DNA from 2 places in the Pseudomonas sp. HS6 genome. Region 1 is predicted to be linked to the other one. Evidence: riboswitches for the same ligand, from Rfam matches in the RefSeq annotation. Region 1 holds a riboswitch; the other holds the start of a gene.
The links. A riboswitch is a leader RNA that binds a small molecule or an ion and turns the genes downstream of it on or off. The one in region 1 is predicted to bind manganese.
Positions count from the first base shown of each region.

Region 1 (7,370 bases):
AATCGTAATTGTCACTGGCGATGCGCGGGGTCGGCTGGGTCATGCGCAAGCGTCGTTCGCCTTGCTTGACCCACCAGAAATGCCGGTTGAGCAGCGGGTGGCGGAAGATCAGCCAGTCGTGCTGGTGATAGTTGTCCAGTGACACATCGCTGCCCTTGCGCGCCAGGTAGGTCGGGCTGGCGCAGAGCTGCACGCGGTTTTCCACCAGCGGCTGGGCGATCACCCCCGGCAGGTCGATTGGTCCGTCACGCAGCGCCAGATCGTAGCTGCCATCGACCGGGTCGTCGTAGCTGTCGCTCAGATCCACTTCCAGATTCACCTGTGGATGCTCATTCAGAAAGCGGCAGCACACCTGATTGAGAAAGGCCGGGGCGAAGGAGGGCGGGGCGATGATGCGCAACTCGCCGCGCAATTCGTGCTTGAGCTGTTCGACGCCTTCGCTGGCCAGTTGCAGTTGCAACAGCGCCTGGCGCGCCCCTTCCAGATAGATCCGCCCGGCCTCGGTCAGCGCCATGCGTCGTGTCGTGCGGTCGAACAAGCGGCTGCCGAGTTCTTCTTCCAGTTGCGCCACAGCCTTGGTCAGGGCCGACGGCGTGTTGCCGAGCACCTCGGCGGCACGGCTGAAATTACCGTGTTCGGCGGTGGCAACGAACATGGTCAGGGCGCTCATTTTGTCCATTGATCTATTCCTGATGGGCACAGAAGTTGTGCGTGAGACGGCATTCAGTTATCCGGCCGGCTTGGATAATCTGGCCTCAGCCTAACAAAAATAACGAGAATGCTCATGAAGCAGATCCTGACCCTGATGGTGTCGTCCGCACTGGCCTGTGCCTCGCTGGAAAGTCTGGCGGCCACCGACCTGATCCTGCACAACGCGAAAATCTACACCGCCGAACCCGGCCAGCCGTTGCAGCAGGCCGTCGCCATCGAAGGTGACAAGGTGGTGGCGGTAGGTTCGGATGCACAGGTGCTGCGCCTCAAGACCTCTGGCACTCGACTGATCGATCTGGGCGGAAAAGTGGTGATGCCCGGTTTCATCGACTCTCACTCCCACACCATCAAGGGTGGTTTACAACTGCTTCAGGCCAATCTCGATGGGCAGATGCTGCCGCTCGATGAACTGGAATCGCGCTTGCGCCAATGGCGTGAGGACGGCAAGGCCCGGCGCGGCGAGTTCCTCAGCGTCGGCGGCTTGCCCTCGACCTACTGGAGCAAGACCGACGCGCTGGAGCAGCGTTTCAATCAGGGCGAATGGGCCGATCAGCCGCTGTTGCTGCTGGGCTGGGACCTGCACACCGGCTGGGCCAATCAGGCGATGCTCAAACGCGCCGGTATCGATGCGGCGCGCATCCAAACGCTCAAACCCGAAGAGAAAGACACCCTCGGTCATCACCCAAACGGGGAACCAAACGGATTCATGGTGGATGCCGGGCTCTATCCGGTGCAGGCCCTGTTGCCGCCGCCGACCGATGAAGCGTTGCTGGCGGGCGGTCGCGCCGCGCTGGATTACTACAAAAGCCTGGGCATCACCGGGTGGATGGACCCGCTGGCCAACGAACTGCCCGGCGCCGATGTGAAAAACGATTCGCTGGGCGTACTGCCGACGTACAAGAAGCTTTCGGAAAACGGCGAACTCACCGCTCATGTCGCCGCATTGCTGATGGCGGATTCGAAGGCTACGCCAGCGGATCTCGATGAATTGGACAAGGTGCGCCGGCAGTTCCTCGGCGTGCACAACCTGACGCTGCCGGGCATCAAGGTTTTCGCCGACGGCGTGGCCGAATCGCCCGCACAGAGTGCAGCGATGCTGGAGCCTTACAAGAACTCGAAAAAGTCCGGCGAGTTGCTGATCGATCCGGCGCACTTTGGCGAGTTGGTGAGTGCCGCCGACGCCCGTGGCTGGCTGGTGCACATCCACGCTATCGGCGACCGTGCGGTGCGTGAGTCACTCAATGGCATCGAGCAGGCGCGCAAGGATCGCCAGAGCGGTATCGCCCATTCGATCACTCACCTGCAGATGGTCAACCCGAAAGAGTTCGCCCGATTCAAGGCGCTGAACGTCATCGCGTCGATGCAGATGTACTGGGCCAGCGCCGATGAGTCGAGCATGGATCTGGTCAAGCCCTACGTCAGCGCCATGGCCTTCATGTACAGCTATCCGGCGCGCTCGCTGCTCAAACAGGGCGCCACCCTCGCCGGCGCCAGCGACTGGCCGATCACCACGCCCGAGCCGTGGAAAGCCATTTACCAGGCCGTCAGCCGCAAAGGCCCGAAAGGCGTGCTCAACGCCGCCGAAGACATCGACCGCCAGACCATGTTCCAGGCCTACACCCTCAATGCAGCCAAGGTCCTGCGTCTGGAAGACCAGATCGGCTCACTAAAACCCGGCAAACAGGCCGACTTGATCGTGCTCGACCGCGATGTGTTCACGGTCGCCCCCGAAGCCCTGCGCGACACCCAGGTGCTCAGCACCTGGTTCGCCGGCCGCGAAATCTATCGCCGCCAGCCGTAAGCCGCACTCCGATTACAACGCCAAAAAAGGAAAACCGTTCGTGAACCTTCATTGCTTCGTCACCGACACCCGTAACCCGCAAACCCGTGGGCACCAGATCGGTGATGCGTTCAGCGCGCAGATTCGCCAGACCGTTGCGCTGTATCTGGACTTCTTCAACCAGCTCGACATCCCGCCGCAGCAAGTGCGCGCCATCAGCGACGCCAGCCTGCAAGCGCTAGAAGACTGGAGCCCGGCGCTGGCCGAGGAAATCGTCGCCATGGCCGAAGGCGCGGATCTGCCGCTTTGGCAACTCGCGGCGCTGAATGCCCGCACCGAAATCCTCGCGGTGATGCCGTCCACCGAAGGCGAATGCTCGACAGCGGTGTTCGCGCCTCATGGCCCGCAGGCGCCAAAAACCATTCAGACCTGGGACTGGCACGACACGCTGGTGCCCAACGGCCTGATCCTGCAACTCACCACCGACGCCGGGATGACCGTCAAGCTGTTCACCGAGTTCGGCATGCTCGGCAAGATCGGCGTGAACAGTGCCGGGCTCGGGTTGCACTTCAACATTCTTCACCATGCCAGCGACAACGGCAGCGGTGGGGTGCCGGTGCATGCGATTGCGCGGCGGATTCTGGAGCAGGCGCGCAGCGTCGAAGAGGCCATTGAGTTGGCGCGTACGGCACGGGTCAGTGCGTCCACGGTGCTGACGGTGTTCGCTCGCGAAGACTCGAAAATCCGAGCCTGCAGCATCGAAATGTCGCCCGCTGCCACCGCCGTGGTGCTACCGAACGCGAAGGGTTGGATTACTCACACCAACCATTTCCTCGACCCGAACCTGAGCACTGGCGAACGCACGCCGGACGCCTCGACCACCTACGTCCGCATCGACCACGTGAATGCTTTGCTGAGCGGCATGACCGAGGGCGACCTGATACGCCGGGCCGATGCCATGTGCGGCGCGGCTGGTGAAGAGGCGCCGATCTGCTTCCACCCCGACCTGAGCATGCCGGCCACCGAGCGCTGGGAAACCTTGCTGACCATCGGCATCGACACTGAACAATGCGTGCTCGAATACGCCGCCGGCAACCCGAAACAGTTGGCCCGCAACGGGTACCAGCGTTTCTGAAAAACCCAAAGCAACGCCCCGAAAAACAACAACAAGAGGAGCACCCCACATGGCCAGTCACCCTGCACGCACGACGGGTTCACCGTCGGCGCTGAGAGCCTTCTTCGTCTCCGGCATGGGCACCGCCCTGGAGTTTTATGACTTCGTGATTTACGGGACCGCCGCCGCGCTGGTCTTTCCCAAAGTGTTTTTCCCGCAGATGGACCCGCTCACCGCAACCCTCGTTGCCTTTGGTGCATTCGGCGCGGGGTTTTTCGCCCGACCGTTGGGTGGCATGGTGTTCGGGCATTACGGCGACAAACTCGGCCGGCAAAAAATGCTGGTGATCACGCTGCTGTTGATGGGGCTCAGCACCTTTCTGATCGGCTGCTTGCCGGGGTACGCCACCCTCGGTGCGGGTGCGCCGGCGTTGCTGGTGCTGTTGCGACTGGTCCAGGGTTTTGCCGCCGGGGGCGAGTGGGGCGGGGCTGCGCTGTTCGGCATCGAGTCGGCACCTGTGGGGCGTCGAGGGTTGTGGGGTAGTTTCACCAGCATGGGCATCGGCATTGGCGGGATTCTCGGCTCGGCGGTGTTCGCCGTGGTCAGCGTGGCGGCAAACGATGACCTTGCCGGGTTTGCCTGGCGCATTCCGTTCTGGCTGGGCGGTGTGCTGGTGCTGGTCGGGCTCTATGCGCGGTTGCAGAAGCCGGCGCAGTCGCTCAATGAGCCGAACGTCCACGGGCGCATGCCATTGATCGAGGCATTGCGTGCTCGCCCTCGGGCCATATTGCTGTGCACCGGCATTGCGTTTGGTTACGTGACCATCGCCTATATCGGCAGCACATTTTTCCTGTCTTACGCCACACAGTTGGGCTACGGCAGCACCGATGCACTGATTTTCGACATCGCGTTGTCCGTCGCCATCGTCATCACCGCGCCGCTGTTTGCCTTGCTTTCTGACCGCATCGGCCGGCGCAAAGTGATGATCCTCGGGGCGTTTATCATGGCGGCCGGGTTCTTCATGTTCTTCCCGTTGGTGGGGCTGAAAAGTCTGTTTATTTCCACTATCGCCTACACCGTGATCGGTGCATTCATGGGCGCAACGCAGGGACCGATCCCGGCGTTTCTGGCCGAGCAGTTCCCTCGGGATATGCGCTATTCAGGGATGTCGGCGGCGTACCAGATCGGTGCCGCGCTGGGAGGCGGGACGGCGTCGAGTGCGGCCACGGCCATTCTGATCGCCAACAACCACAACGCGTTGGGCGTGGCGATTTACGGGGCGGTGGCGTTGGGGATCGTGGCGGTCTGCTCGTTCTTCCTCAAGGAGACCGCGCACTTGAGCCTGGAGGAAATCGACGCGCCCTCGAGCGGCGCGCCGACCTCTTCATCGGTGCCGGGGCGTTTGCAAACACCCTGAAACCGGTATGCGTGATCAGGCCGAAAGGTGTTCGTAGAGGATCGTCGCACCGACGATCATCAGCACCACGCCACCAACGATTTCCGCACGCTTGCCGACCACGGTGCCCAGCACCCGACCCAGCATCACGCCGATGGTGACCATGGTCATGGTCGCCAGGCCGATGGCAGCGGCAGCCACCCAGATGTTTACATCGACAAACGCCAGGCCGACGCCGACGGCCAGTGCGTCGATGCTGGTGGCGAAGGCAGTGACCGCGAGAATGAAGAACGAGTGCTGCCCGGGTTTTTCCTCTTCCGCTTCCTCATGCTTGAGGCCGTTGTAGATCATGTGCAGGCCCAGCGCGACCAGCAGGGTGAAGGCGATCCAGTGGTCCCAGTCTTCCACCCAACGGGTGGCGGCCTGGCCGATCAGCCAGCCGATGATCGGGGTAATCGCTTCGATGACGCCGAAGATCAGGCCGGTGCGCAGGGCTTCGGTGAGGCGCGGTTTGTGCAGGCTGGAGCCCTTGCCGATGGCGGCCGCGAAGGCATCCGTGGACATGGCGAGTGCGAGGAAGATCAGGGAAACAGGATTCACGGGCAATACTTCCAGTCGGGCTATGAGTCAACGACACAACCACACGCCCGACTTTCGGCATGGATGTGTCGTCGGTCTCACCAACCAGAAGGTGTTCGCACCACGGCATGTTGCCGAATATGTTGATACGAACGCTTCCGAGGGGCTCGGAAGCAGGTTACTCCCCAACGAGGTCCGGGATCATAGGTAGGCAAACATGAAAATTTCGTTAAATGCCCGGCGCAGGTTCGGTTGATCCCGGAGGGAATCGCAGCTCGGCGCACAACCCGCCTTCAGGCCGGTTGTACAGCTGCAGGGTGCTGCCGATCTTGCTCACGATCATCTGCACAATCGCCAGCCCCAGACCCGCGCCATTGGCGTGGCCCTCGCTGTAGAAGCGTTCGAACAACCGCGCATATTGCTGCTCATCGATGCCGGGGCCGGCATCTTCGACGCTGATCGACACCGCTCCACAGGCCTGTGGTTGCACCTGTACACGCACCTCGCTGCCGGGCGGGGCGAAGTTCAGCGCATTGGTTACCAGATTTTGCAGAGCGATGGCCAACGCCACCGGATCGGTATCGACCGGGCAGTGATGATCGCTGTCGAGGATCAGCTCGACGTCTTTTTCCAATGCCAGCGGCGTCAGCTCGGCCAGTTCCTCGCGCACCAGCGCGGTCAGTTCGACGCGAGAGTTTTCCGGGGACGCCAGACGCGGCTCGATGCGCGCCATGGTCAGCAACTGGCTGGCGATGCGCGTGGCGCGGTCCACGGCGCTGACCAGAAAATCCAGCGCTTCTTCGCGTTGTTGCGGAGTGTTGGCCAACTGCGCGTTCTGCGCATGAATCCGCAGGATCGCCAGCGGTGTACGCAACTCATGCGCGGCGTCGGCGATAAAGCGTCGCTCCCGGGCCAGCAGGTTGTCGATCTGTTGCAGCAGGCGGTTGAGCGCGGTCTGCATCGGCTCAAGGTCCTGGGGCAGGGGGCTCAGGTGCAGCGGTTTCAGAGTGTCGGTGTCGCGGCCGCGAATCGACCGGGCCATGGCCCGCAGTGGTTGCAAACCCCAGCCGATGGTCAACCAGATCAAAATGGTCAGCAGCGGCACGCCGATCAGGCTCGGCCACAGGGTATGGCCGACGATTCGGGTGATCAGGTCCTGGCGGATGTCGTCGCGCTCGCCGACCCAGATCAACAGGCCTTGTCGTGGATCCTGGAGCAGGAAGGCGCACCAGTCGCGGCCGTTTTCCATCAGGTCATGGGCCCCGAGGGTGGTGGGTGGTGCATCCAGAATCGGCGCCTCGGCCGAACGCATCAGCAACTGACCGTCGTTGCGCCAGACCTGAAACGTCAGCCGCGTCTCGTAGGGATGCGCCGCTTCGCCATCGCCGACCCGGCTCATCGCTTCGTCGAAGGCCTGATGCAGGCGCTCCCAGTCGTTGTCACCGGGCGCACGCTGGGCCAGCACGCCTTGCAGCAGGCGGGCACTTTGCGCCAGTTGGGCGTCGTAGATTTCTTCGATTTCATGGTGGCTGTAGCGCAACACTGCCCAACTGATCAGCACATCGCCGAGCAGCACGATCATCAGCACCGGCAGCAGAATCCGCGCGCGTATCGAGTTCATGGCTTGAGCTCCACGACGTAACCGACTCCACGCACCGTGCGGATCAGCTCGGCGGAAAGCTTCTTGCGCAGGTTGTGGATCAGCACTTCCAGGGTGTTGCTTTCCACCCGTTCCTGCCAGCCGTACAAGGTGCGCGACAGGCGTTCGCGGGTGACGACCTTGCCGGGGC
Region 1 covers NZ_CP067412.1:2,857,712-2,865,081, forward strand. Annotated here, with positions in the region: gene JJN09_RS12960 (LysR family transcriptional regulator) at 1-679, opposite strand, end outside; gene JJN09_RS12965 (amidohydrolase) at 785-2,512, shown strand; gene JJN09_RS12970 (C45 family peptidase) at 2,553-3,626, shown strand; gene JJN09_RS12975 (MFS transporter) at 3,676-5,022, shown strand; gene mntP (manganese efflux pump MntP) at 5,038-5,601, opposite strand; yybP-ykoY riboswitch at 5,610-5,779, opposite strand; gene JJN09_RS12985 (ATP-binding protein) at 5,810-7,201, opposite strand; gene JJN09_RS12990 (response regulator) at 7,198-7,370, opposite strand, start outside.

Region 2 (7,370 bases), 3.2 Mb from region 1:
GGCCCACCAGCCAGATCACCAGCAAACCGAGGCCGGCGATGATCAGACCGACCATGGCCATGCCGAAGGTGTCGGATTTGCGCTGGGCGTCGAGGTCGCCCTGAAGTTTCTGCAGATCCGCCATCACCGCGTCGAGCGGCAATTGCAGCATCAGCGTCCAGCGTGCGTCGGTCTGGCCGATGCCGAACGGCAGGTACAACTCGATCCGGCCCGACTCCTTATTGACGGTGTAGGTCACTTCGCCGCGCTTGATATTGGCCATGTTGGCAATCTGCTGGGCATCGAGGATGTCGCTGACTTTCTCGCCGAATTTGCTCGGGTCCTTGGTGTAGGCGACGATCCGGCCGTTGCCGCCGATCAGGGCCATTTGCCCGGCGCCGCTGTACAGTTTCTGGTTCGCGCCGAGGAGCATTTCCTGGATGAAGTTCACCGACAGGTCGGCACCGACGATGCCCTGGAAGGCGCCGTTGAGCATGATCGGTTTAATAAAGGATGCGAGCATGACGATCTTGTCGCCGACTTTGTAGGGCGCCGGATCGATCACGCAGGATTTCTTGGTTTCTTTCGAACACAGGTAGTACTCGCTGGCACGCACGCCGGTGGACAGGACTTTCTGGTCGTCGACGTCCACCAGTTTGTCCAGGCCCAGGGTACCGTCCTCGTTGCGGAACCACCACGGCAGGAAGCGCCCGTTGGCGGCGTCGATGCCGACTATGCTGGTGCCGACGTAGGCCGCGTCATTGTGGTCCAGTGCGTTCTTTTCCCAACCGATGTAGGTGCCGAGAATCTTCGGGTTCTTCTCGACGTTTTCCTTGATCAGGCTGATCAGTTGCTCGCGGCTGACGCTCAGTCGCGGCTGACCATCGGCGCCCGGGGTGCCAAGCAGGGCGTTGACCCGCACCAGTCCGCCGGCAATCAGCAGTGGCGCTTCCAGCTCGCGCTGGATCTGGCTGACCTGGGTTTGCGCCAGCGAGGTCAGGCGTTGTTCGATGACTTGCTCGAACTGAGCCTGGGTTCGTTGTTGAACCATCTCTTGGGTGCGGGCGCCGGAAAACAGCGCATACAGCACCAGCGCCGCCACCACGCTGAGAACGATGGCGCCGGCCAGGGCCGCCACGGAAAACTGGATCGACTTGAATTTCATGGAAGCTCCGCACGCAAGAGGACGTCTGCGCTGCTGTATCGGCAGCCACTATTGCGCCATGAGGCGAAGTGCGAGCAATTGAAGGTGGATGTCGCAAATGGATCAGTACGCGACGCAGTTGCAAAGGGCTTGCAAGGGGATGTGAATTTTTTCCTACAGGTCGGGCGGGCGCCTTCTGAAAGTGCGTGCATCACGTCTGTTGTATCTGGCGTCGATACAATTACCCGCCTAGGATACGCGGCATGTTTTCAGGGAGCTTTTGAATGAACAAGACATTGGTTGTAGGTGCACTGAGCGCGGCGCTGTTGCTGGCCGGTTGTCAGTCGGTCAACACCACCAGCGGCGGTGCCGTGGGCGTGGAGCGCAAGCAGTACATGTTCAGCATGCTGTCCTCGCAAGAGGTCGACCAGATGTATGCCCAGTCCTATCAGAAGACCGTTGGCGAGGCGTCCAGCAAAGGTGTGCTGGACAAGACCAGCAACGAAGCCAAACGGGTTCAGGCGATTGCCAACCGCTTGATCGCCCAGGCGCCGAACTTCCGTCCGGATGCGGCGCAGTGGCAGTGGGAAGTAAACCTGATCAAGAGTGACGAGCTCAATGCCAACTGCGGCCCTGGCGGCAAGATCATTTTCTACACCGGGCTGATCGACAGCCTGAAACTGACCGACGATGAAATCGCCGCAGTCATGGGCCATGAAATCGCCCACGCCCTGCGCGAGCACGGTCGTGAAGCGATGTCCAAGGCCTATGGCATCGAGATGGCCAAGCAGGGCGCTGGCGCATTGCTCGGCCTGGGTCAGGACAGCCTGGCGTTGGCCGACACCGTGGCCAACTACGGCATGACGCTGCCCAACAGCCGCGCCAACGAGAACGAAGCCGACCTGATCGGCCTGGAACTGGCCGCTCGCGCCGGCTACAACCCGAACGCCGCGATCACCCTGTGGAACAAGATGAGCAAGGCGTCCGAAGGTGCACCACCAGAGTTCATGAGCACTCACCCGGCATCGTCCAGCCGGATCGCCTCATTGCAGGCGGCCATTCCGAAGGTCATGCCGCTTTACGAGAAAGCGCCCAAGTCCTGAAACAATGATCGCTCCCACACCGAGTGTGGGAGCGATCTGCCGGATCAGACCCAGCCGCTGCTCTGCATCGCCTTGTATACCGCGACGATCGCCAGAATCATGAACGCCGAAGCCGCGAGGCGACGGATCAGGGTCAATGGCAATTTGTCTGCGGCAAAGTTACCCGCCAGAACCACTGGTACGTTGGCAATCAACATGCCGAGCGTGGTGCCGATGATCACCAGCCACAGTTCCGGGTATTGCGCGGCCAGCATCACGGTGGCGATCTGGGTTTTGTCGCCGATTTCCGCGAGGAAGAAGGCGATCAGCGTGGTCAGGAACGGCCCGAACTTGCGGGCGGTGCTCGCTTCATCGTCGTCCATTTTGTCCGGCACCAGCGTCCACAGGGCGGTGGCGGTGAAGCTCGCGGCGAGAATCCAGTGCAGGACCGTATCGGAGAAGAAGCTGCCGAACCAGGCGCCTACCGCACCGGCTGCCGCGTGGTTGGCCAGGGTCGCCGCAACGATACCGGCAATGATCGGCCAGGGTTTGCGAAAGCGAGCGGCGAGAATCAGCGCGAGCAGTTGCGTCTTGTCGCCGATTTCGGCCAAGGCAACGATTGCGGTGGGAACGAGTAACGAGTCCAGCATCAGGATTTCCTAAGGGGCGGGTCGACACGGCTATGACACGTACAGCCTTCCCGCCCCGGGTAAGGTGTGCGTGTCATAGGTCTTGTCAAACCCTGCGATCCGTCTGCTGCGGACGCTTGGGTCGCATACGCCATGATCTGAGGATCAAGTATGTTGACGTATGCCGGACGAGCATGGCGCTCGTGGGAGACTACTCCCCTAGGACGGAGCGGATTCTGCCTAGGCAGAATCCATTCGGCAAGTGCTAATTTTCAGCCGCGCTTGGCCCGGTAAATCCGGAAACCATTGCCTTCGGCCTTGATCGCACACACGCCCAGATGCTCTTCGATCAGCGGCTGGTACTTCAGGAAACTGTTCGCCACCAGGCGCAGTTCGCCTCCGTTTTTCAGATGTTTGGCTGCTTTTCGCAGCAAGTTCTCTGTGGCGAAATAGTCGGTATGCACGCCGACATGGAACGGCGGGTTACTCAGAATCGCGTTCAAACCCATCGGCGCGGCGTCAATGCCGTCACCGGTCAACACGTCGGCTTCCAGACCGTTGGCTGCCAGCGTCAGGCGACTGCTGGCGGCAGCGAATGCATCGACGTCGAGCAAAGTGACCTGGTTGTGCGGGTAGCGACGTTTGACCGCCGCGCCAAGCACGCCGGCACCGCAACCGAAATCCAGCAGGTGACCGCTCGGCAGTTTGTCCAGATGTTCCAGCAGCAGGGCGCTACCGCGATCCAGTCGGCCATGGCTGAAGACGCCCGGCAGGCTGATGACTTTCAGCGGGCCTTCGGCCAGCGGCAGTTCGTAAGTCTGGGCAAGACTTTCCAGGGATTTGGCTTCTGGAGCGTTGGCCACCGTCACTTGCCAGAGTTGGCAATGACGCGCGCTGTCGAGCTTGCGCGGCTTGCCGAACGGGTTGAGCTGCTTGGACGCACCTTCGATGCCGCTGCGCTTTTCCCCGACCAGAAACACTTCGCGCCCGCCCAGGCGTGAGGCCACGGCGTTGAGGATGTAATCGGTCAGGTCTTTGGACTTGGGCAGGAACACCACGGCGCTGTCGAACTCGCGCTCAGGCACATTCACGCCGAAATGGCTGCGTCCTTCAAAGCGTGCATCGAGCGCCGCCTGATCGCCGGCATGCCAGCACCAACCGAAAGCGTTGGGCAGGCGTCCGAGCAAGTCGTCGGCAGGCAGACCGGCCAGCAACAGCGAACCCTGGAATAACTCGACCTGACGAAGCAGTACTTCACTGCGCGGATCCATAACTGCTCCTGTGGAAAAAAGTGCCGCAGTTTATCAATTGACGACCCGCAGCGCCTTACCGCTGTAGAACGCCTCGGTGTTTTCCACCAGTTGGCCCACGATCCGCTGCCGCGCTTCGCGACTGCCCCAGGCGTTGTGCGGGGTGACGATCAGGCGCGGGATGTCGGCAGCCAACAACGGATTGCCGTGGGTCGGTGGTTCGACGCTGAGCACGTCGGTGGCTGCGCCTCCTAGATGGCCATTGCGCAAGGCATCGGCCAGAGCCTGTTCGTCGATCAGCCCGCCACGGGCGGTGTTGACCACGAAGGCACCAGGTTTCATGGACGCCAGCTCGCGGGCACCGATGAAATGCCGGGTGTGTTCATTGAGCGGGCAGTGCAGGGTGAGCGCGTCGATCTGTGGCAGCAGTTCTTCCAGCGGCAGGCGATCCGGCCGGGCCGGGCGCCCCGGAATCTGTCCGAGCAACACGCGCATGCCAAAGGCTTCGGCCAGTCGCGCGACCGCGCCGCCGAGCTCGCCATGCCCGAGCAGGCCGAGAGTTTTGCCCTCCAGTTCGACGATCGGGTAATCCAGCAGACAGAACTGTTTCGCCTGCTGCCAGCGGCCTTCGCCGACGGCTTTCTGATAGTCCGCCAACCGCGTGGCGAGATTGAGCAGCAGCATGATCGTGTGTTGCGCCACTGACGGTGTGCCGTAACCCTGGCAGTTGCACACGGTAATGCCCTGGGCGCGGGCGGCGGCCAGATCGACGTTGTTGGTGCCGGTGGCGGTGATCAGGATCAGTTTCAGTTGTGGATTGGCGGCCATGGCGGCGGCATCGATCAGGATCTTGTTGCTGATGGCCACGGTCGCGCCTTGCAGGCGTTCGGCAACCTGCGCAGGCAGTGTCTGGGCGAACAGTTGCAGGTCGCTGAAGCAGGCGCGCAACGGCTCGAGGTCAAGGTCGCCCAGGTCCAGGGAAGGGTGATCGAGGAATACGGCGCGGTGGGCGTTCGTCATCAACTGTACCTGTTGTGCTTTGAAGGGAAGGCGTAATCTGCCGAGCCTACCAGATGAAACAAAACGTTACGCTTGGCCGAAAGGAGCCCCCATGTACTGGACCGAGTTCTTGACCGTTGCATTGATCCACCTGCTGGCCGTCGCCAGCCCCGGCCCGGACTTTGCCGTGGTGGTGCGCGAGAGCGTGACCCATGGTCGTCGCGCCGGCACCTGGACGGCACTGGGCGTAGGCACGGCGATTTTCCTGCACGTCGGTTATTCGCTGCTGGGCATCGGCCTGATCGTTTCCCAATCGATCGTGTTGTTCAACGCCCTGAAATGGGCCGCCGCCGCTTACCTGCTGTACATCGGCTTCAAGGCCTTGCGCGCGCAACCGGCACCGGCCGTCACCGACGATCTGCATAAAGAGGCCGGCGAACGCACCGCCCGTGGCGCCTTCACCTCAGGCTTCGTGACCAATGGTCTGAACCCGAAAGCCACGCTGTTTTTCCTGTCGCTGTTCACCGTGGTGATCAACCCGCACACACCGCTGGCGGTACAGGCCGGTTACGGCATTTACCTGGCCGTCGCGACGGCTACCTGGTTCTGCCTGGTGGCCATGCTGTTCAGCCAACAGCGCGTGCGCGCCGGTTTCGCCCGTATGGGTCACTGGTTCGACCGCACCATGGGCGCCGTGCTGATTGCCATCGGCGTGAAACTCGCGTTCACCGAGATGCATTGATCGAGCTGAGCTGATTCAGGGCGTTGAGGTACTCCCGGGGATTGTCCCCGAGCAAACGGCGAAACATCGCGCTGAACGCCCGCGCGCTGCCGTAACCCAGATCCCGCGCCACGCTCTGCACGCTGTCCCCGGCGAGCAGACGGGGCAGGGCTTCCATCAGGCGCAGTTGCTGGCGCCAGGCATTGAAATTCATCTTCAGTTGTTGCTGGAACAGCCGCGCTAAGGTGCGTGAGCTGGCGCCGACCTGCTGTGCCCAGTCTTCCAGGGTGTTGGGATGATCCGGGGTGCGCAGCAAGGCCAGACAAATGCTTTGCAGGCGGCGGTCGCCGGGCATCGGAATGTGCAGCGGCAGGTTTTCGAGGCCTGCCAGTTCCTCCAGCATCAATTGCTGGATCAGCGGGTTGTCGGCATGGGGCGGGCCCTGCACCGCGCGCAGGATCAGTTCGCGCAGCAACGGCGTCACCGCCAGCACGCAACAATGTTGCAGGCTGGCCGGCGACAGTTCGGGGGCGATGAACAAAGAGCGCATCTGCACATCCCCTGACATGAAGATTTCATGCCCGACTTCCGGTGGAATCCACACCGCGCGGGTCGGTGGAATCACCCATGCACCCTGCGCCGTGACAACTCGCATCACTCCGCTCACTGCGTACAGCAATTGCGCCTCTCGATGCAGGTGCAACGGCTGGTGCGCGCCGTCGAGATAATCCCGGGGATAGGCGCTCACCGGGCCGTGTTCGAAATGGCTGATCAACATGTCTGGTTCACTGACTTGTATGGCAGGAATGCGCTTTTTCGCCAACTTAGCATAGGCGCTCACACCCTCCCTGTTCATAAAAAGAAAAGCGTGCCGCGATGAATCAATCCAGAAATGTCATTCGCTACATCAACGCAGCCCATGTGATCGATCACATGTTCATGCTGATTTTCCCCGCCGCCGTGCTTGGTATGACCCAGGCCTTTGCCCTCGATTACGCCGCGCTAATCGGCCTGTCGCTGGGAGGTTTCATCGCGTTCGGTGCGTGTTCGTTACCGGCCGGCTGGCTGGGCGATCACTGGAGCCGGCGACGGATGATGCTGGTGTTTTTCTTCGGCATCGGTGCTTCGGCAATCTTCACTGGCCTCAGTAACGGCCCGACGATGCTCGTAATTGGCCTGACCCTGATCGGCATTTTTGCCGCGATCTATCACCCGGTCGGCACGGCGATGCTGGTGGCCTACGCGCAGAATCGCGGGCGCGAGATCGGTATCAACGGCATGTGGGGCAACCTCGGCGTGGCGTTTTCGGCGCTGGTCAGCGGGCTGTTGATGGCGCAGTTCGGCTGGCGCTCGGCATTCCTGTTACCGGGGGCGGTGGCGATCGTGCTGGGAATCGGTTTTGCCTTGCAGGTGCGCGAGGAGCCAATCCCCAAGCGCCCGCACACCGCGCTCAAGGGCGCCGGCGGCCAGCGCATTTCGATGGTCATGGTGTTCGGCGTGCTGGCCTTGGCCACGGCAACGGGTGGTGTGGTGTTCAACGCCACCACCATGACCTATCCGAAACTG
Region 2 covers NZ_CP067412.1:6,226,058-6,233,427, forward strand. Annotated here, with positions in the region: gene JJN09_RS28180 (methyl-accepting chemotaxis protein) at 1-1,144, opposite strand, end outside; gene JJN09_RS28185 (M48 family metallopeptidase) at 1,408-2,226, shown strand; gene JJN09_RS28190 (TMEM165/GDT1 family protein) at 2,271-2,855, opposite strand; yybP-ykoY riboswitch at 2,944-3,066, opposite strand; gene JJN09_RS28195 (class I SAM-dependent methyltransferase) at 3,107-4,105, opposite strand; gene JJN09_RS28200 (2-hydroxyacid dehydrogenase) at 4,139-5,104, opposite strand; gene JJN09_RS28205 (LysE family translocator) at 5,196-5,825, shown strand; gene JJN09_RS28210 (helix-turn-helix domain-containing protein) at 5,809-6,582, opposite strand; gene JJN09_RS28215 (MFS transporter) at 6,681-7,370, shown strand, end outside.
Region 2: it holds a riboswitch for manganese, as region 1 does, so the genes downstream of both, JJN09_RS28190 (TMEM165/GDT1 family protein) here and mntP (manganese efflux pump MntP) in region 1, are expected to answer to the same signal.